DNA from 4 places in the Glutamicibacter halophytocola genome. Region 1 is predicted to be linked to each of the others. Evidence: riboswitches for the same ligand, from Rfam matches in the RefSeq annotation. Region 1 holds a riboswitch; each other region holds the start of a gene.
What was found. Region 1 has a riboswitch for S-adenosylmethionine ahead of AOZ07_RS14470 (OsmC family protein). Riboswitches for the same ligand answer to the same signal wherever they lie in the genome.
Positions count from the first base shown of each region.

Region 2: it holds a riboswitch for S-adenosylmethionine, as region 1 does, so the genes downstream of both, AOZ07_RS03445 (hypothetical protein) here and AOZ07_RS14470 (OsmC family protein) in region 1, are expected to answer to the same signal.
Region 3: it holds a riboswitch for S-adenosylmethionine, as region 1 does, so the genes downstream of both, AOZ07_RS17005 (substrate-binding domain-containing protein) here and AOZ07_RS14470 (OsmC family protein) in region 1, are expected to answer to the same signal.
Region 4: it holds a riboswitch for S-adenosylmethionine, as region 1 does, so the genes downstream of both, AOZ07_RS01750 (methionine ABC transporter ATP-binding protein) here and AOZ07_RS14470 (OsmC family protein) in region 1, are expected to answer to the same signal.

Region 1 is NZ_CP012750.1:3,123,587-3,128,402, forward strand. Features, by position in the region: gene AOZ07_RS14465 (DEAD/DEAH box helicase) at 1-1,185, opposite strand, end outside; SAM riboswitch class IV at 1,351-1,471, shown strand; gene AOZ07_RS14470 (OsmC family protein) at 1,501-2,052, shown strand; gene AOZ07_RS14475 (L-idonate 5-dehydrogenase) at 2,129-3,184, opposite strand; gene AOZ07_RS14480 (SDR family oxidoreductase) at 3,174-3,944, opposite strand; gene AOZ07_RS14485 (FadR/GntR family transcriptional regulator) at 4,116-4,816, opposite strand, start outside.
Region 2 is NZ_CP012750.1:718,049-722,864, forward strand. Features, by position in the region: gene AOZ07_RS03435 (LOG family protein) at 1-758, shown strand, start outside; gene AOZ07_RS03440 (VIT1/CCC1 transporter family protein) at 836-1,939, opposite strand; gene AOZ07_RS03445 (hypothetical protein) at 1,995-2,261, opposite strand; SAM riboswitch class IV at 2,275-2,387, opposite strand; gene AOZ07_RS03450 (DinB family protein) at 2,460-3,044, opposite strand; gene AOZ07_RS03455 (helix-turn-helix domain-containing protein) at 3,220-3,783, shown strand; gene AOZ07_RS03460 (hypothetical protein) at 3,880-4,296, shown strand; gene speB (agmatinase) at 4,602-4,816, shown strand, end outside.
Region 3 is NZ_CP012750.1:3,691,629-3,696,444, forward strand. Features, by position in the region: gene AOZ07_RS17000 (sugar ABC transporter ATP-binding protein) at 1-735, opposite strand, end outside; gene AOZ07_RS17005 (substrate-binding domain-containing protein) at 719-1,759, opposite strand; SAM riboswitch class I at 1,828-1,918, opposite strand; gene AOZ07_RS17010 (SdpI family protein) at 2,181-2,549, shown strand; gene AOZ07_RS17015 (GntP family permease) at 2,629-3,990, opposite strand; gene AOZ07_RS17020 (sugar diacid recognition domain-containing protein) at 4,247-4,816, opposite strand, start outside.
Region 4 is NZ_CP012750.1:379,851-384,666, reverse strand. Features, by position in the region: gene AOZ07_RS01760 (MetQ/NlpA family ABC transporter substrate-binding protein) at 1-693, opposite strand, end outside; gene AOZ07_RS01755 (methionine ABC transporter permease) at 736-1,452, opposite strand; gene AOZ07_RS01750 (methionine ABC transporter ATP-binding protein) at 1,469-2,275, opposite strand; SAM riboswitch class I at 2,361-2,450, opposite strand; gene AOZ07_RS01745 (SDR family oxidoreductase) at 2,735-3,598, shown strand; gene ggt (gamma-glutamyltransferase) at 3,816-4,816, shown strand, end outside.

The DNA of each region.
Region 1 (4,816 bases):
GCGTTGGGCCTTGGCTGCGTACTTCCATGAATAATGCAGGCTGACGCTGTCGACAGTGCTTGAAACGCGCAGTCGCAGCACTGGTCGTGGAGGGTCGGGGATGGCGTAGGAAACATCCGCGCTCTTCAATGGCGCCAGCTGGCGCACCCTGTCCAGATGGGTTTGCTCAAACCGGCCTACTTCAGAAGACGGAATGAACTGGACACCGGAGGCAATAAACGTGGCGAGCTCTGCTGATACCGGATCAGCAAATTCTGCCAGGCCCCAGGTCTTGGATTTGGCCAACGGCTGGGAGGAAAAAGCCACAAAAGCAGGGGGATTTCCTACGGGCAACAGGTGCGTGTGTTCAGGTTCAGGACCATGAAGCACGCCTTCGACGGTCAGGCCGTTTTCCCCTTGACGGAAATCCACGTATGCATGGGCCAGTTTTTCACTGAAGTTCACCGGCGGCTTGGACGCAGAACCGCCATTAATAATGGCAACGCCTGCATCCTTGAGATCCTTGAAAGCGGCCAAGAGATCCTTGCCAGGAAGTTCCATCAAGGAAATCCAGTCTGTGGTTTCCCAGAAATGACCGTACTTCACCTTTTCGGCATGTTCCCGCAGGCGGTTCAATTCCACGACTGCGCGGCGTTGCGCCCTGGAAAAGTGCTCGTCAAAGGCGACCGATTTCCAGCTAATGCCGGTCTGCACCCACGGGCTCTTGGTTCCTTGCTTTGCCGGCCTCGCTTGGAGAGTGAGGACATCTTCTCCTCCGTACCGTGGCTCTGTGACGACCTTCAAAATCAGGCCCAGCGGCTCTTCGACAATGTCGGTTTCTACTTCAACGACGGGCAACAACCGATTCAGGTTTCGTTCCCATTGGGGAACCGCATTGCGTTGCCAGCCATAAGGGTCGGCTGCCTGATCCGAGACGTAGAGCGGGTCTTCGGCGTCGCTGACTATCTCCAGCAGCAGTGCTGCGACTTCCGGGCAGGAGTACTCAGATGGATGTTCGGTGCAGAAAGAGTGGAATTCTATGCCCTCGTTGCCGATCCGAAACCCGACCATGACCTCGCTGTTGCGAACCAGCGCAGTGACTCGGGCGTTCCCCCGTTCACGATGGCGTTCAACATCCTGGACTTTTCCGGATTCGAAGAAGAATTGCCCGATGCGAAGTTCTTCCTCGGACACTAATGAGTTCACTGAGGAAAGAGTCAGCTGGAATTCCATCATCGCCATCCATGGGTAGTGCGTTGGAGCGGATTGCTACCCACCATCCTATCGACGCTAAGGGACAGGACCGCCATGACGAAACGTTAAGTGGATACTTTACCGATCCGCTTGCCACAAGATACAAAGGAACCACTGAATCACGAGTTCCACTCATCACAGCCCTGGCTGAGTGGACGGCAACCCTTTAGGCCATTGTGCGGGGTGCCCCAGGTGACGATTCGACGCTTCTTGAAATCCAGGATCGTAAACGATGGCGCCCCTGCGCCAGAAAGGGGATGAATCCCCATGCCTCACGCAACAGCCAAGCTATCCGTGGCCGAAGACCGCTCTCAACGCCTGCAAGAAGCCGGTGCCGGTTGGGGCGAACGGATCTCCTCCGCTCCACACAGTGCCCAGTTGACCTTCACTGTCCAGGGCGAGGGTTTTGCTTCGGTCGCCAGCAATATTCGCGCCGGCAAGCACACCTTCACCGTCGATGAACCAGCAGCGCTCGGCGGTAACGACATCGCCGCCAGTCCCGTTGAATACGCATTGGCAGCCTTGGTCTCATGCCAGGTCGTGGTCTATCGGCTCTACGCCGAGAGCCTGGGCATCCAGGTTGATGATGTGCAGATTACCGCTGATGGGCAGCTCGATGTTCGCGGACTATTCGGCATCGACGCGTCGGTGCGTCCCGGTTTCTCTTCAGTGGATTTGAAAGTCCAGATAGCTGGTCCAGAATCCGTCGAGCGCTACGAGGAATTGCGCCAAGCAGTTGATGCCCACTGCCCAGTCCTCGATCTGTTCGCCAACCCGGTGCCAGTGGCCACCTCGCTGCATCTTGCCGAGGCCAACTAGCACCTGCTTAATAGCAAAGACGCGGTGGCGGCCCTTGTTATCAGAGGCCACCACCGCGTCGTTGCACTGGGAGGGATTACTGCTCCAGGAAGTTCAGCAAGACCTTGCCAGACTTCGAGGAATCCTTGGCTGTTTCAAAAGCTTCAAGGCCATCGGATACCGGGAACTCGTGGGTGACGGCCGCGCCGATGTGCAGGGAACCGTCGGCCAGCGCATCGATCACCTGGTCGATTTCGTCGTTGAAGCGGAAAGAGCCGACAAGTTCCAGCTCGCGGGTGATGGCCAGCGAAATCAGGGCAGGTTGCTCGCCGGAGGGCAGCAGGCCGACCATGACGACGCGTCCGCCACGCACCGCGCCGCGAATGGCAGAGGCCAGGCCGCGGTAATTGCCGCTGGCCTCGATCACCACATCGGCGTTGACCTTGGCGATTGCTTCCTGGTCATCGGCGCGCAGGGTTGCGGTGGCACCGAGTTCTTTGGCAATGCCCAACGGCGTCTCGTGCATGTCCACCGCGATGATTTCGCTGGCACCGGCGCGCTTGAGCACCGCCACGGCCAGCGCTCCGATCGGGCCAGCGCCAATGACCAGAGCTTTTTTGCCGGAGACGGTGCCGGCACGCGAGACCGCATGCCAAGCCACGGCGGCTGGCTCGGCCAGCGCAGCGTCACGCAGCGAGAGGCCAGCGGGCAGTTCGCGCAGCATGCGTGCAGGCAGATTCACCTCGCGGGCAAAAGCGCCCTCGGTATGCGGGTAGCGGGCAGCCGAGCCCAAATAAGTGCATCCGGGTGAAAGGTTCGGGCGGTCAGAAGGATAGGGTTCCCCGGTGTCTCCCGGTGTTGCCGGGTGCACCGCGACTTTGCTTCCCGCGCCCGGGCCGCTGCCATCAGCGGCCGCCTGGATAACGGTGCCGACGATCTCATGCCCGAGAACCATCGGGGCCTTGAGGATGGACTCCCCGGCCGCTCCGTGGCTCCAATAGTGCAGGTCCGAACCGCAAATGCCGCCATAGGCGATGGCGATTCGTGCTTCATCCGCAGCGGGTGCGGGCAGGTCGATCTGCTCGATCCGCAGGTCGCCAGCGGCATGGGCGACGACGCCCAGGGTCTTGTTGGAAAGGGTGCTAGACGACAACGCTCATGCCTCCGTCGATGAAAATGGTTTGCCCGTTGACGTAGTTGGATCCGTCCGATGCCAGCCATACCGCTGGACCGGCCAAGTCCTCGACTGAGCCCCAGCGGGCAGCCGGGGTACGGCCCAGGATCCAGGAATTGAACTTCTCGTCGTCCACCAGGTTCTGGGTCATTTCGGTGTGGATGTATCCCGGTGCAATGCCGTTGATCTGCAGGCCCGCGCCAGCCCATTCGGCGGTCATCGCGCGGGTGAGGTTGCGCAGGCCGCCCTTGGCCGCGGTGTAGGCGGAGATGGTGGGGCGGGCGAGGTCGGTTTGCACCGAGCAGATGTTGATGATCTTGCCTTCGCCGCGTTCCACCATGCCGCGGGCGGCTTCTCGGCCTACCAGGAATGCGCTGGTGAGGTTGGTATCAATCACACGCTGCCAGTCGGCCACGTCGAGGTCCAGCATCGGCACGCGGTGCTGGATGCCGGCGTTGTTCACCAGAATACGGATGGCGCCGATGTTCTTTTCGATGGCTGCGATGTTCTCGCGCACGGCGGCGTCGTCGGTGACGTCAAAGCAGGCGCTGTGGATTTTTTCGGCACCGTAGCGGGTGGCAAATTCGGCGGCGGTTTCGGCCAGACGCTGCTCATCGCGGCCATGCAGGATGATCGTGGCGCCGGCATCTGCCAGGGCGCGGGCAAGTTCGCGGCCGATGCCGCGGGAGGACCCGGTGACCAGGGCCAGTCGTCCGGACAGGTCAAAAAGTTGGCTCATGAATTCCCTCGCATGAAGTGTCGATGGTACATCGACGGGAACTCATCACCGGTGTAAACCAACTGACGTATCCGAAATGCAGCCCCGTCGCCTACTGAAAACATATCAGATATATGAGGAGCTAAGGGTAATAAAGTCCGACTTATTTAACTGGTGCTCTTGCTACCAGATCTAGCGGGTCTGCGAGTAGAACCAGGTGATGTGCTCTTCGAGCAGCTGGGCTGCGCGCTCGCGCTGGCCGGTGGCAAAGGCATGGTGGATGGCCTTGTGCTGGCGGCGCAGCACCTTGACCACCGGTTGCCAGGCTTCGTCGTCCGGGATGGACGCGGCAACATAGTCACTGATCGAGTTGCGCAGGGATTCCATCATGGATTCGACCACCGCGTTGCCCGCCATGGATGCGAGCAAAACGTGGAATTCGGCATCAATGCGGTGGAAGGATTCGCGCGAGAGCTGCGCATCATCCATGCGCATGATCAGCACCGCGGTCCGATCTATGACCTGCTGGGCATGGATGGGGTCGCGCGGCGTCATCTGGGCTGCCCAGGTTTCCAGCAGGATGCGCGATTCAACGATCTCGCGGACGTTGATGCCCTTGGCCGCCAGATGCAGGCGCAGCGCCTGGGAAATTCCCGCCGCGGGATTGGAGATGATCACGGCGCCGGAGTTCGGCCCAGATCCAGTGGAGGTCCTGATAATGCCCATCACGTCGAGGATGCGGATGGCATCGCGCACCGAAGCGCGGGAAATCCCATGCTGCTCCGCGAGCGCACGTTCGCCAGGAAGCTGGTCCCCCACGGACAACTTCTCGGTACGCAGATCTTCCTCAATGGCCTGAAGCACGATCTGGTACGCACGCGGAGCTGGGTTAA
Region 2 (4,816 bases), 1.5 Mb from region 1:
TGGCCAGGACCCTGCATGATCACCACGTTGGGCAGGCTTTGATTTCGGAAGTCTATGAGGGCGTGTTCAAGGATTCCCCGCTCATCGGGGTTATGGGCGGCCATGCGATGCGCCGCGGTTCACGCGAGTACGCGCAAACAGTGGAACTGGGCCAATTGATTACCCGGGCCGGCTATGGCGTGGCCACTGGCGGGGGACCGGGAGCCATGGAAGCTGCCAATGCCGGGGCATGGCTGGCAGGCTACCAGCAAAAGGATCTCAACCTTGCCCTGGAAATGCTCGCCGAACAGCCCGACGCCATTCACCAGCGCACCGGATGGGCCAGGACCGCGCTCGCCGTCAAGGATCGTTTCCCCAGCTCGCAGCAGTCATTGGGGGTGCCTACATGGTTTTACGGCCACGAACCGCCAAATCTTTTTGCCACGAAGATCGCAAAGTTCTTCGCCAACTCCATCCGCGAGGCAATTCTCCTGGAGCAGTCCAATGGCGGGCTGATTGTCTTGCCCGGATCCGCCGGCACGGTTCAGGAGATCTTCCAGGATGCCTGCGAAAACTACTATGCCACCGGCGCCCGGGTGGTTCCCATGGTCCTGTTCGGCCGTGAATACTGGACCAGGACCCTGCCGGTGTGGCCGCTGCTCCAGGCGCTAGCCGCCGATCGGGTGATGGGAGAAAAGATTGCCCTGGTGGACACCGCGGCCGAGGCGATGGAGTTCATCAGCTCCATGAGCACGCTGCGCCGGCGCACACGCTGGTAGCGCCCCCAAGCAAATGACCCCGCGGCATCAGATGATGCCGCGGGGTCATGGGCGATTGAAGCCGAGCCAACAGCCGGTCATGCCACCTGCACGTCGAAGAGCAGGCCCAGGCAGTAGGTGACCGCTGCGGCGCCCCATCCAATGGCCAGCTGGCGCAGGCCGCGCTTGAGCGGCGAGGCTCCGGAGAGCAGGCCGACGATGGCTCCGGTGATCATCAAGGCGATCCCCACCAGGATCACGGAGATGGCCACGGCCGCCAAGCCGCCGAGACCGAAGATATAGGGCAGGATCGGGATGATGGCGCCGGAAGCGAAGAGGCAGAAGGAAGTGGCTGCCGCGCCGGTGGCCGAGCCGAGCTCTTCGTGTTCGTTTTCCAATTCCTCTGCGCGTTCCTCGGGGTTCAGCGAGAAGGCGGGGTTGCAATCACAGGTGAAAAGCCCCATGCGTTCTGCGGCGCGGTGTTCGGCATCTTCATCGCTCATGCCGCGGGCCTTGTAGATCAGCACCAGCTCGTTGGACGCCAAATCGAGGTTGGGTGCTGCCGTCAGCGTCACCTGGGTGGGCCGTGAAGCGGTGAGAAGCTCGCGCTGGGACCGCACGGAGACGAATTCGCCGGCCGCCATGGATAGCGCTCCGGCCAAGAGCCCGGCGATGCCGGAAAAGAGCACGAAGGTGGAGGATACCCCGGTGGCGCCGATGCCCATGATCAGGGCGAGGTTGGAGACCAGGCCGTCATTCGCGCCAAAAACCGCGGCGCGGAAGTTGCCCGAGAGCTGAGCCCGGCCGGCGGTGGCCAGTGCGCGGACTACTTCTTCATGCACCTGTTCGTCGGCGGCCATTTGCGCGGTCGCGTCCTTGTCGTCGCGGTACGGCGAATTGCTCTCGGAGCGCTGTGCCATGGCCAGCACGAAGACCGAGCCGAAATTGCGGGCCAAGAAGCGCAAGATCGTGCGGCGCAATGATGGGCGGACCGGCTTGGCGTGTTCGCCCAGCTTGGCCCGCCAGTGCGCCTCATGCCGCGCTTCGGCTTCGGCGAGTCCCAGCAGGATCTGCCTTTCCTGCCCGGATTTCTTCTGGGCCAGGGTGCGGTAGATGGCGCCTTCGGCGACTTCATCGGCCAGGTATTTTCGCCAGCGCTGGACTTGGGCACGGGTAGGTTCGGTTGCTGACTGGTTCGACATCACGAAAACAGCTCTCTTGGCAGGTCGAATTTCTTGTCGAAACTCGGTGAACGGGTCAGCTACCGATTTTAGTAAGGGGATGGGGCGTTGGGAATTTGGCAAGGCTAAAAGCGGCGTTGCGCCCCTGCGGTTCCCCTGCGGCGGCAACGCCCAGGAGCAGCTGGGAAGTTTCCGGATCGAAGACCGGGCGGCGTGCGCAGCGGGCCAGGAGCTGTTCGAGCAGAATTGGATCGCCGACGTAGCAGATATGCCAGAGTCCGTGGACCTTGAATTGCACTTGGCCGGTTCGGCGGTCGACGATGGGCAGGACGGAATAGGCCATGTGATGCGCTCTCGCTGTGTTCTTGCCCGAGCACAGTGTGTGAACGGACCGCTTCTTCATCCGAACCACCCATGAATCTGGGGTTGGTGCACGGCCAGTCGGAGCTTGGCGCCGTGTCTCGTGAAGCAACACTTGTGATGCTACCGCCTGCGCTGTCCGCGATGAAGGCCTGTTCCGTAATATGACCTGGGCTCCTGGCTACTGGTGGTCATCACCGATGGCGAGGCGGTTGATCGATTCGAACTGCTGGGCCCATTGCGCTGCGGAATAGTCCGGGAGGTTGGGCGCTTCGGGGCGCAAGCCGGTGAAGCCATCAAGCTGTTCGCGCACGATGTCGAGGTGGCCGGCGTGCCGGGAGGTTTCCGCGATCATGTGCACCATGAGATGTTCCAGCGTGGTGTGCCGGCGGCGGATCCACCAGGGCACTTCGACGGGAGCGCTGAGCGGCAAAGCCCTGATGCCAGCATCCGAGAAGGCGGTTGACTCCCGGTACAGCTCGATAATCCCGCTGGCGCTGAAGCGGGCCGGCGGCAGGAAGTCGGCCTGCGGGTCATCGGCATCCAGAAGCTCTTGGATATAGGGGTCATCCACTGTGCGGCCGAGGCATTGGGCAAAATACCCGTACTCGGTGATGGCCAGGTGGTGGACGACGCCGAGGATGTGCGTTCCGGTGGGCGTCAGCGGTTTGCGTGCCAGCTGTGCGCTCAGCCCCTGGGCCTTGTAGATGACTGCGTCGCGCGCGTCGGAGAGATATTCCTGGAGCAGTTCCTTGCTGTGATCCATGATCAGAGTCTAGCCAGCGTGTGGGGATCTGGAGCGCGGAACGTGTGGGACACGGCATATTTGCAGGACTCGCGCTATGCTCTGTTTACTATTGGTAAACTTGCCGCCGCAGCCTTTTCGGAGCGCCCCTTTGGCTGCTGGCGTGCCGCAACAAGCGAAGTGATGGAGCGAAAGCATGAAGACCCTGCCCGTGGAATCAAGCGGTGCCGCGATCAATATCGGTTCGCGGTTGCGCGGGGTGCGCCAGCGGCAGCGAATGACCATCGACCAGGTCGCTGAGCTGTCTGGGCTGACCAAGGGCTTCCTCTCGCGTGTTGAGCGAGATCTCACCAGCCCCTCGGTCTCCACGCTGCTGAAATTGTGCGAGGTGCTCGGCATCGAGGTGGGCACGCTATTTGAAGTGCCCGAAACCATGCTGGTGCGGCTGGAAGAAGCGCCGCGGGTGTCGCTGGGCGGGGAGGGGATCACCGAGCAGCTGGTGACGCCGCGCAGCGAGAAGCGCGTGCAGATGATCCGAGCCGAAATCGCTCCCAAGGGCTCCGGCGAAGCCGAGCTGTATTCGGTGGACTGCGAGTTGGAAGTGCTCCATGTGATCGCCGGGAAATTCACCCTCGTGCTGCCCGAGCAGCGTGTTGAGCTCCAGGCCGGGGACACCATGACCTTTCCCGGGCGCGAGCCGCACAGCTGGGAAAACGAGTCCGATGAGGCAGCCCTGGTGACCTGGACCTTGATCCTCTAGCTTCAAGCGCTCCTTTTCGTTGCGGTGCTGTGGAGCGCGTATTCTAAAAAGGTGTGCTCGGCGTGCGCACACAGTGCGGTGATCGATGGGAGTGGCGTGAGGACTAGCGAGGATACTGGCGCACGGGATCAGCTTCGCTGCATCAGCTGGTGGGCTTCGGTGCTTGTCGGACTTCTTGCCGGCACGACCCTGACGTGGATCCGCACGCAGCGCAATTTCTTTTTCATCGGGGCGGTTATTATCGCGGTGGTGATTGTGGTGCTCGGCCTGCGGACCATTCGGCGCAGGGCCCGCTTCCCGCAAATGGCGCAGGCCCGCGTTTCGTGGCTATATGCCTTCTGGGCGATCATTCTCATGATCCTGGTCGGGCCCCTGCAACTGGTCTACGTAGCCGATGACCTCTCCGAGCTCATGCTCAAGTCCCTGATCCTCTCCGCCGGGTTCTGCGTGGCGATCCATGAAATCGATCGTTCGCTGGTTAATGCCAGCACGAAGAACTTCCGCGGCGCCTAGTCTTCCGGCGATCATGCCGCTGCGCCAGCCAACTGGCCCAGCGATCCAGCTCCTTTCTTGCACCGGCCCCCGGGCCATCACTCACGCTGCTCCTCCCCGGATAGGACCGCGTGCCAATTGCCGCAGCGCTGAACCCTGCCCCCGCATGCCCTGGCGGCGGCATTCTGCCCTTTTGCGCGCCCCAGCTCCCGGATCCATGGCTTAAGCCTTGACGTGACCGCGCCAACAAAATAGCATAATAGGAAACTGAAGTTTCATATTGGGCAACTACGGTGAAAGCCGTGAAACGCCGGGAGGGCAAGAACATGAAAGAAGTCCGCATTGAGGAAAACGGCCATCTGGGTCCGATCAACGCAGCGGTCATCCCGCGCTATGCGGGGGCCGGAACCTATGCCCGGCTGCCCCGCCTGGACCAGGTCCAGAACGCGGATATCAAGATCATCGGCGTGCCTTTTGACACCGGTGTCTCCTACCGGCCCGGGGCGCGCTTCGGCGCCAACCACGTGCGCGAATCCTCGCG
Region 3 (4,816 bases), 570 kb from region 1:
GCTGCCCAGCATCAAGCCGATGACATCTGAAATGCTGTCGCCGTGCGCAAAGCTGGCATCCCCGGCATTCCTGCCGTTGCGCAGTACCGTGATCCGGTCGGTGACCTGCTGCAGTTCCTGGAGATAGTGGGAGATGAAAATAATCCCCACCCCGCGATCACGCAGGTGCCCGATGGTGCCGAAGAGCTGCTCGACCTCGTCATTGGCCAAGGGCGCGGTCGGCTCATCAAGAATCAGCACCTTGGGTTCGGCCAGCACGGCGCGGGCAATCTGGATCAGCTGCTGCTGGGCAACGCTCAGCTCGTCGACAAAGGCCGCGGTGTCCAGCTCCTGGCCGGTGGTCCGCAGGATATCGGCCCGGGCCGCCTCTTGCACGGTGCGCTCGTGGCGCCATAAACCGCGGTTTCTGGATGTGCCAAGATACAGCTGTTCGGCAACGGTCAGGCGCCCGGCCAGGTGGCGGTCCTGGTGGATCACCTCAATGCCCAGCGCTTCGGCATCGGCCGGGCGCCGTATCTGCACCGCCTGTCCAGCAAGCTCGATCTGCCCCGAATCCAGGGTGTACAACCCGGTGAGGATCTTGATCAGGGTTGATTTTCCGGCACCGTTTTCACCTACCAGGCCGAGCACTTCCCCGGCCCGCAGCTGCAGGTGGACATCGTCCAGCACGGTGACGGCGCCAAAGGATTTGCCGATCCCGGCCATGCTCAGCAGCAGGCTAGATTCCGTTGTCATTGCGCACCTGATTCACGTTGTCCTTGTCCACAAAAATCGGCTCGGCGTAGCTGGTGCTTGGTACCTGGTCGGCTTGCCCGTTGAGGAACAGCGCAATATTCGTGGCCGAGGTGGCAGCAATCTGCTTGGTGGGCTGGGCGACGGTGAACTGGTAGGAGCTCTGCGGATTCGCGATCAAGTCCAGTGCCCCGGGTTCCGCGTCGACTCCATAGAGCTTGATGTCATTATCGGTGGGATCGATAGCCTGCGCGGCGCCGATCAGCGGCATATCCCAGCAGGACCAGATCGCATCCACTTCGCCTTCGGGCAGCCTGCGCAGCTGATCCTGGATCTGGTTCTTGGCATCTTCGATGGTGCCTTCGTACTTGTCCTGCAGTTCCGGGGTGATCTTCTCGATATTCGGGTAGTCTTCGAGCACCAGGTTCAGGCTGTTGTAGCGGATCCGGCAGGGCGTCACGCCCGGGAAGCCGTTGAAGACCAGGATCTTGCCCTTGCCGTGCAGGTCTTCAGCCATGGTGCGAGCCAGTGTGGTGCCGACGTTCCAGTTATCGCTGGTGACGTTGTTCTTCGAGTACTCGCTCTGGAAGTCGATGGTGAACAACGGAATTCCCGCAGCATCCACCTTGGCCAGGGCCGGGGTGAGCGTCTGGGCATCGCCCAAGATCACCACGATGGCATCGGGCGACTGGGTAATGAGATTTTCCACGTCCGAAACGTGCTTCTCGTCCTTGGCTTCGGCCTGGGTGGCAATGACCTCTCCGCCGAGCTCCTTGATGCGTTCTTGGATTTGCTGATACACCACGCGCGAGTAGTCGTGCAGAATGTCCTTGGCCGCGATGCCCACTTTTTTGCCCTCGAGCGAAGGAACATCGTCGAGCTTCTGTTCGGTTTGCGGGTTGCTGCTTGGCGCCACGGCCGGCGCGGCTTCGGGGCGTGGTTCTTTCAGCGAGCAACCGGAGAGCAGCGTGGTTGCTGCGAGTGCGGCAGCCACAAATTTCAGGGTGTTCGGGCGAGTGCGAGTCATGCCGTCCCTCTCTTGGACATATCGAACCGAGGGATCCCGAACAGAAGTTCACGCTTCTTGCCCCGGGAGCTCCATCGAACCTGGCGTTAGCACTATCTGCAGGAGGCAGGCTTGCTGCGGCGTCGTGGAGCCAGGTCTCTCAGCCGCTCTGGATGGGGTGTTATCCGAGTCAAGCATTGATCCCGGGAGCTTGCCATCAACGCGTCACTGGAGGGAACACTGCGTCAGATCTCTTCACAAATCCCGGGCTGGCAAGGCTGGGCGGCGGCGGGCAGGCGCTAAGTCAGCGTCATATTTCCGCATATTACGGCTTCCAGCTCGTATTGGTCATGGTGCGTGAGTTCGAAGGTTCGGCCTGACTTGGGTATTGGAACATATCCCAATCATCTAGAGTGAATCCAAGGAGACCAATCGATAGGACATGCGCGTGGACCTGGCCAGCACACTGAGCCTCATGTTCGGACTGCTGGCGCTCGCGCTCACTGCGAGCACACTGGGCCGCATGGGAGCCGAAGGGCGCCTGCCGCGCAACAACAGCGTTGGCCTAAAGACCCGCCACACCATGGCCAGCGATGAAGCCTGGCTGGCAGCGCACCGTCGAGCAGCACCAACCCTTCAGCTCTTTGGCATAGCAGGCTGGCTGTTTTTGATCATCGCGGCGATCTTCTGTTTCACCCAGAATTTCACCGTAGCCTTTGCGCTGACCGCGATCGGCTTTGCCCTGGGCGTCGCCATGATGCTGGTTGCCGGATCCAAGGGAAACAAGGCCGCCAAAGAGTTCTGCCCTTGAGCTCCCTTTAAAACAGGGCACCGCGCCATCAAGGAAGGGTTCGATGATGGCGCGGTGCCCGGGGTGTATTCAGCAGTGCCTAGAGCAGAACCGCCCCCAGGATCCAGACCGTTGCAAAGGCCGCGGTGCCCTGGATTGCCGTAGCCACGCTGAGGGTCTTGTATGCAGTGATCACCGGAATCCGGCTGAGCTGCGAAACCACCCAGAAGTACGAGTCATTCGCGTGCGAGACAACCATCGCACCGGCACCCACCGCCAGGACGCTGAGCACCATTCCCAATTCGGAATCCAGCCCCAGCGAACCGAGCATCGGCGCGACCAGCGCGGAGGTGGTCACCATCGATACCGTGGACGATCCCTGCGCCGACTTCAGGGCGGCGGCAATCAGGAACGGCACCGCCAGGCCCAGGCCGAGTCCGCTCAGCGAGTCGGAGAGAATCGTGGTCAGCTCCGAGGCGGCCAGCACCGCGCCCAATGCGGCGCCAGCCCCGGTAATCAGCAAGATCGGGGCAGCGGTGCGCACCGATTCGTGCATCTGCTCATTAAAATCGCCCAGCTTGTTCTCGCCGCGCAACAGCAAAGTGGCCGAGAGCAGGCCGAAAATCAGGGCGATCACCGGCGTGCCGAGGAACGAGAGGACTTCAACCAGCGTTCCCCCGCCCAGCGGCTGGGATGGCAGCTTGGCGATAGATGAGGCACAGATCAAAACCAGCGGCACCAGGATCGGCAAGAAGGCCAAGGCAGGATGCGGCAGCTTGCCGAAGCTTGCGCGCAGCTGCTCGTAGTCCAGGTCTGCCAGATCATTCTCGTCTTCCGACGGCAAGGCGGTCCATTGGGACTTGTTGAAGCGGCTGGCATAAAACAGGCCGGCCAACGCGGAGATGGCTGCCACCGGAAGGCCAACGGCAATGATCAGCCCGAGGTTATCGGCAATGCCGATGCTCTCGGCCGCCGCCAGCGGGCCGGGGGTTGGCGGAACCATGGTGTGCGTGGCGTACAGGCCGGTCATCAGCGCCACCGAAGTAGCCAGCCCCGATACGCCGGTGCGAAGGGTGATGGCTTTGCGCAGCGAGTTCAGCACCACGTAGCCCGAATCGCAGAAGACCGGAATCGAGACAATGTAGCCAATGATTGTCAGGGTCAGATTGGGGAACCTGGTTCCCAGGACCTTGATCAGCGCGTCGGCCATGGAGATTGCGGCGCCCGATCGTTCCAGGATGATGCCGATCATCGTGCCGAAGAGGATGACCAGGCCGATATTGCCCATGGTGGTGCCGAAGGCGGTGGTGACGGTGCCCGCCACTTCGGCCAGGGGAATCCTGTAGGCGAAGGCGGCAAGGATAGCTGCGCCAATCAACGCGAGGAAGGGGCTGATTTTCCAGCGTGCGGTCACCAGCACAATGGCGACCACGAGGATCAAGAGAACAATAAGTTCGTACACGGCAGGTTGGCTCCTTTGCCACTATGTGTGGATCGCTGTCCAGCAAAGCGGCTCAAGCTCTGGGGGTTGGATCAGCCAGGCCCGGATTTCTTCGGTTTCGCTGACCCTGGACAGCAGGTGATGTGCCAATAGTAGGAAACCGGCGCCGGATTGCCTATGGGCATGCGACCGGGTTTCCCGGCATGATCCTGCGAGAATATGTGCACGGCCCCGTCAGATGGAATTTATCGAGGCTCGCCTGGTGCTGCCGGTGCCGCTAGAAAATCTGCATCTCGTCAAGTGCAATGCGCGCGTACACGGCATGCTGCAGCCGCAGCGATTCATTGGCTTGGCGAATATCGGCGCCGGTGACCTGGCCGATCCTTTCCAGCCGCTGCACCAGGGTATTGCGGTGAATGTGCAAGGCTTCGGCGGCCTGCGACATGGCGGATGCCGCGGCGACCACCAGCAGGGTTTTTGCTTGTTCTTGATTCAGCGCCCGGGCCGGTGCCGCAAGATAGGCAAGGCTCCGCGCCGGAGTCCGCGCAACGGCCACCGCGATGTCCTGATTCCAGATCTCCCGGTGTGCCCGTTGCGGAAGCAGCGCGGGACGCGCCACCAGGGTGCGCATCATTTCGGCCTGCGCCAACAGCGCTCCGGCATCAAAGGCATCCGCTCCGCCAAGAAAACGATCGCTGGGTTTAGCGGGCTGACCTGCTGCATCATCGGCGCTTGCCCGCAGCCGCCAGTGCGCGCCGAACAGGCTGACCCATGAGGTGCGCAGTCCTTCCGCGGCAGCTTGCTCCAGCAGGGGGTCGCGGCCATCGCGCGGCAGCCACAGCTCAAG
Region 4 (4,816 bases), 1.2 Mb from region 1:
CAGCGCCTCTTCTTCCTTTTCAAAGAGCAGCGCATCCTTCGGGGTGAGCCCGATTTCCGCACCGAGGCGGGCGAAGAGGAATCCTGCATCCACGTCGGGAAGCGTCTTGGACAGCGACTGCTGATCCACCTCGACAAATTTGAAGTTCTTGGGGTTCTCCAGGATGTCGTTCTGCGACAGGTGGATCACGCTCTTGCCTTCGGTGACCTTCAAGAGCCCGGCCCGATCCAGCAGCGCCAACGCGCGGCCGTTGTTGGCGGTATCCACAGGAAGGGCAATGGTCGCACCGTTAGGCAGGTCCTTGATGTCGTCGTACTTCTTCGAGTACACGCCTGCCGGCGAGCTGTACATGTAGAAGGCCGGCTCCACGTCGACGTTCTGGTCCTTCTTGAACTGTTCAAGGTAGGCACCGTGCTGGAAGAAGTTGGCATCGTATTCGCCGTTGGACACCACGTGGTTTGGCTGCACGATGTCGGTGACATAGGTGGCTTCCAGGGTCCAGCCCTTTTCAGCCAGCAGCTTCTGGGCGATTTTGGTTGGTTCCTGGGATGGAGCCGATTCGGTGACGATGACCTTGATGGTCTTATCCCCCGAGCTGGCCTCTGGGCCGCCTACCAGGCCGCAAGAAGTCAGTGCGAGAATTGCGGCGGAGCCGGCGGTGAAGGTCAAAAAGGTGCGGCGGGATAAAGCCATGGTGTTGTCCTTTGATGAATTGCGAGTTGAGTGGTTCAGTGTTTAGCGCTTGTCAGCGGCGCGCGATAGCCGGGTTCCGAAGAATTGAACTGCGTGGACCAGCAGGATCATCAAGACGATGGCCAGCAGCATGACTCCGGTTTCATAGCGGTAGTAGCCGTAGCGGATGGCGAAGTCGCCGATGCCGCCGCCGCCAACGAGACCGGCCATGGCCGAGTACGAGATGAAGCTGACCGTCATGATGGTGATGGAAGACAGCAGCGCCGGCTTGGCTTCGACCAGCAGCACTTCACGGATGATCTGTCCGCGCGTGGCTCCCATGGCCTGCGCGGCTTCGACCACTCCGTTGCCCAGCTGGCTGATGTTCTGCTCCACAAAACGGGCGAAATACGGGATCGCGTTGATGGTCAGCGGCACGATAACCGCGGCGGTGCCAATAGTCGTTCCCACAACAAATCGGGTGAACGGAATAATGGCGATCAGCAAGATCAGGAATGGGAAGGAGCGGATCGTATTCACCAGCCCGTCAACAATCTTGTGCACTCGCGGACGCGGGCGCAAGCCGTTGGGAGACATCGAATAGAGCCAGATGCCCAGCGGGGTTCCCAAGAGAATGGCGATCGGGATCGAAACCAGCAGCATCGCAAAGGTCTGTGCCATGGCCACCCAGATTTCCGGGGCCAGTTCCACAATGCGGTCAAGGCTGAATGCTGCTGCGCTGCCGTTGCTCGTGGCTAGCACTACTGAAGTGAAGTTCATTGGTAATCCAGGTTCTCTATACGCGGGTTACGTTGGCGGCAAGGTCTTGGGCCTGCTTGGGCTGGCGGTTCAGCGTGATTTCATCGCTGATCAGGTAGCGGCCGATAGGCGTCTTTGGTTCAAAGCCTGGTTCTTGTAGCGAGCTCAGGGCGAACTCTTCCACGACCGCGGCGTCTTCCATCACCGAGACCTTGTCGGCGATGGCCTTAATGACATTCATTTCGTGGGTGACGATAACGGTGGTGATGCCAAGGCTGGCGTTAATGTCGCTGAGGTACTGGAGCACCGAGGTAGTGGTTCGCGGATCCACCGCGCTGGTAGGTTCATCGCACAACAAGACCTTGGGCTCGGTGACCAGCGCGCGGGCGATGGAGATGCGCTGCTTCTGCCCGCCCGAGAGCTGTCCAGGATAGGCGGACGCCTTGTCGGCGAGGTCCACGATGGATAGTGCTTCCAGGGCACGTTCGCGGCGTTGTTTCTTGGGCACACCGGCGAACTTCAGGTTCAGTTCAACGTTCTGTTGCGCGGTGCGATTGTTCAGCAGGTTGAAGTGCTGGAAGATCATCCCGATCTCATGGCGCTGCTTGCGCAACTCGCCTTCGCTCAGCCCGGTCAGTTCTACGCCGTCAACAAAGACCTGGCCCGAGGTCGGGCGCTGGAGCAAATTGATATTGCGCAACAGCGTGGATTTGCCGGCACCGGAAAAACCGATAATACCGTGAATGCTTCCGGCTTGAATATCCAGCGTGACATCCTTGACGGCCGTGAACTGGTCGCGGCCTTTGCCGAAGGTTGTTGTTACGTTCTCAAGACGAATCATCATCGCTCCCTTGATGCTTGGTTATGCGGAGCGTACTTCGCAAGAAACCATCTGCTGGGGACAGATTTTTCCGTCGCGAAGTGAAAGTACTCCATCGGTCCTGGCTGTAGCACCGCTCCCATACGGGTGGTTGCTGCGACGTCGTTGAGCCAGATCTCTCAGTCGCTCTGGATGGTGTGTGTTCGGTTGTACCGCCCGAACAATTCAAGTCTGTCCTCCATGGATGCAAGCCGGCAAACGTTACGTCAATCAGCGTCATGAAGTCGCAGTTCGGACGGACCGGGAAAGGAATCACGCAATAATCCGCGTAGCAATACGAAATATTTCGTCACTTGCTCCCTTTAAGACGAAAAGGCTTGAAGAACTTGCACCTCTGGCCATCGATGCGCCAGCGATCATGGTGCGGGAATTCTGTGCTGGGCGCCGTGGTTGTACTGGAGTGCAAACCTACGAGAGGACTTCATGAAGATCGCAATTACCGGTGCCACCGGACAACTTGGACGACTGGTCATCGATGCATTGCTGCGGCGCGGAGCCGACCCCGCCCAGCTGGTTGCCATCGGCCGTTCGGAAGAGAAGCTGGAACCCCTGGCCGGCAAAGGTCTTCAGACGCGCGTCGCCGATTACAACGTGGAGGCCAGCCTGGTCGCCGCGCTGGAGGGCGTCGACAAGCTGTTGCTGGTTTCGAGCAGCGAAGTGGGCCAGCGGGCAACCCAGCATGAAAATGTCATCACCGCTGCGCAACGCGTCAACGTCAAGCTCATCGCCTACACCTCCATCGCCAATGCCCTCACCGGCAACATGAAACTGGCGCAGGAGCATATCGCCACCGAACACCTGCTGGCTGGTTCCGGCATCGGCTACGTCCTCTTGCGCAACGGCTGGTACACGGAAAATTACACCGATCAGCTCCTGGGCTACCTGAACAGCAAAGTCGTGCTCGGCGCCGCGGCCGACGGCAAGATCAGCGCCGCCACGCGCGCGGACTATGCCGAGGCGGCTGCTGCGGTATTGCTCTCGGAAGCCGGGGAAGCCGGGAAGATCTACGAACTGGGCGGGGACAAGCCTTTCACCCTCAGCCAGCTCGCCGGGGCTGTCGGCGCTGCCGCGGGACAAGATGTCGCCTACCAGGATATGGACCCTGAAAAGCTGGTTGAGATCTACACCGAATCAGGTGTTCCCGCGGTGTTCGCTGACATTCTGGTGGATACGGACCTGCGCATTCGCGAAGGCGCCCTGGAAGTGCATTCCGGGGACTTGGCACGGCTCATTGGCCGCGCGCCTACCTCCCTTGGCAAGGCGATCAAGGACGCCCTGGCCCGCTAAGGCAGGCTGGTATTTTCACCGTTGGAGGCAATCAGCCAGGGCGATTCATGGGCCGCTGGTTGCCTCCGGGTTTTAACGGCATAGCGCAAAATAATCCTTCGACCAGCGCGGAAATAGAGCATGCAATACAAAATGGCGCGTGTCACAACGCTGGCGAATCCAGTCCTTCCCGTAAATTGACGCATACTTCATCCCCACCTTTTCAGGAGATCAGAGTATGCAACGATCAAGTTTGCGCGCCCTGGCTGGCGCCGCGATTCTCTCCCTGGGCCTTGGCGCATTCAGCGCGATCCCGGCGAGCGCCGATCCACGGCACACCGAAAAGAATCCCACGGCCACCGGCACCGGTGGCGCGGTCTCTTCGGTAGATCCGGAAGCATCAGCGGCAGGCATCGAGGTACTGCGCAAGGGAGGCAACGCGGTAGACGCCGCGGTCGCCACAGCGGCGGCGCTGGGCGTGACCGAACCATACAGCGCGGGTGTCGGCGGTGGCGGCTATTTCCTGTATTACGACGCGGCTTCCGGCAAGGTCAGCACCATCGATGGGCGTGAAACTGCCCCAGCTGCTACCCCTCAGGACGCATTTATTGATCCGGCGACCGGCGAGCCCTACAACTTCACTCCGGAACTGGTCACCAGCGGTGTTGCCGTGGGCGTTCCGGGGACCGTAGCCACCTGGCAGCGAGCCCTGGACAATTGGGGCTCGCAAAGCCTGAAGCAGGTGCTGCGTCCGGCGACGCAGGTGGCTTCCCGCGGTTTTGTTGTTGATGAGACCTTCCGGGAACAAACCTTGGACAACAAGGAACGCTTCGAAGCCTTCGGCTCCACCAGCGAGCTTTTCCTCCCCGGTGGCGATGCGCCACAGGTGGGGAGCATCTTCAAGAACCCCGAGCTGGCCGATACCTATCGCCTGCTGGCCAAGGAAGGCCCAAAGGCGTTCTACCACGGTGATCTGGCCTCCGAAATCTCCCAGACGGTCCAGGCCCCGCCCAAGGTCGAGGACACCAAGCTGCCGGTCCCTGCCGGTTTTGTCAGCACCGAGGACCTCGCCAACTATGAGGTGGCCGAGCAGAAGCCAACCGCGGTGGACTATCGCGGGCTGGACATCTTCGGCATGGCGCCCTCCTCCAGCGGTGGCACCACCATTGGCGAATCGCTGAATATCCTGGGCAACTACGACCTGTCCTCCATGGAACCCGCCGACGCCTTGCACCACTA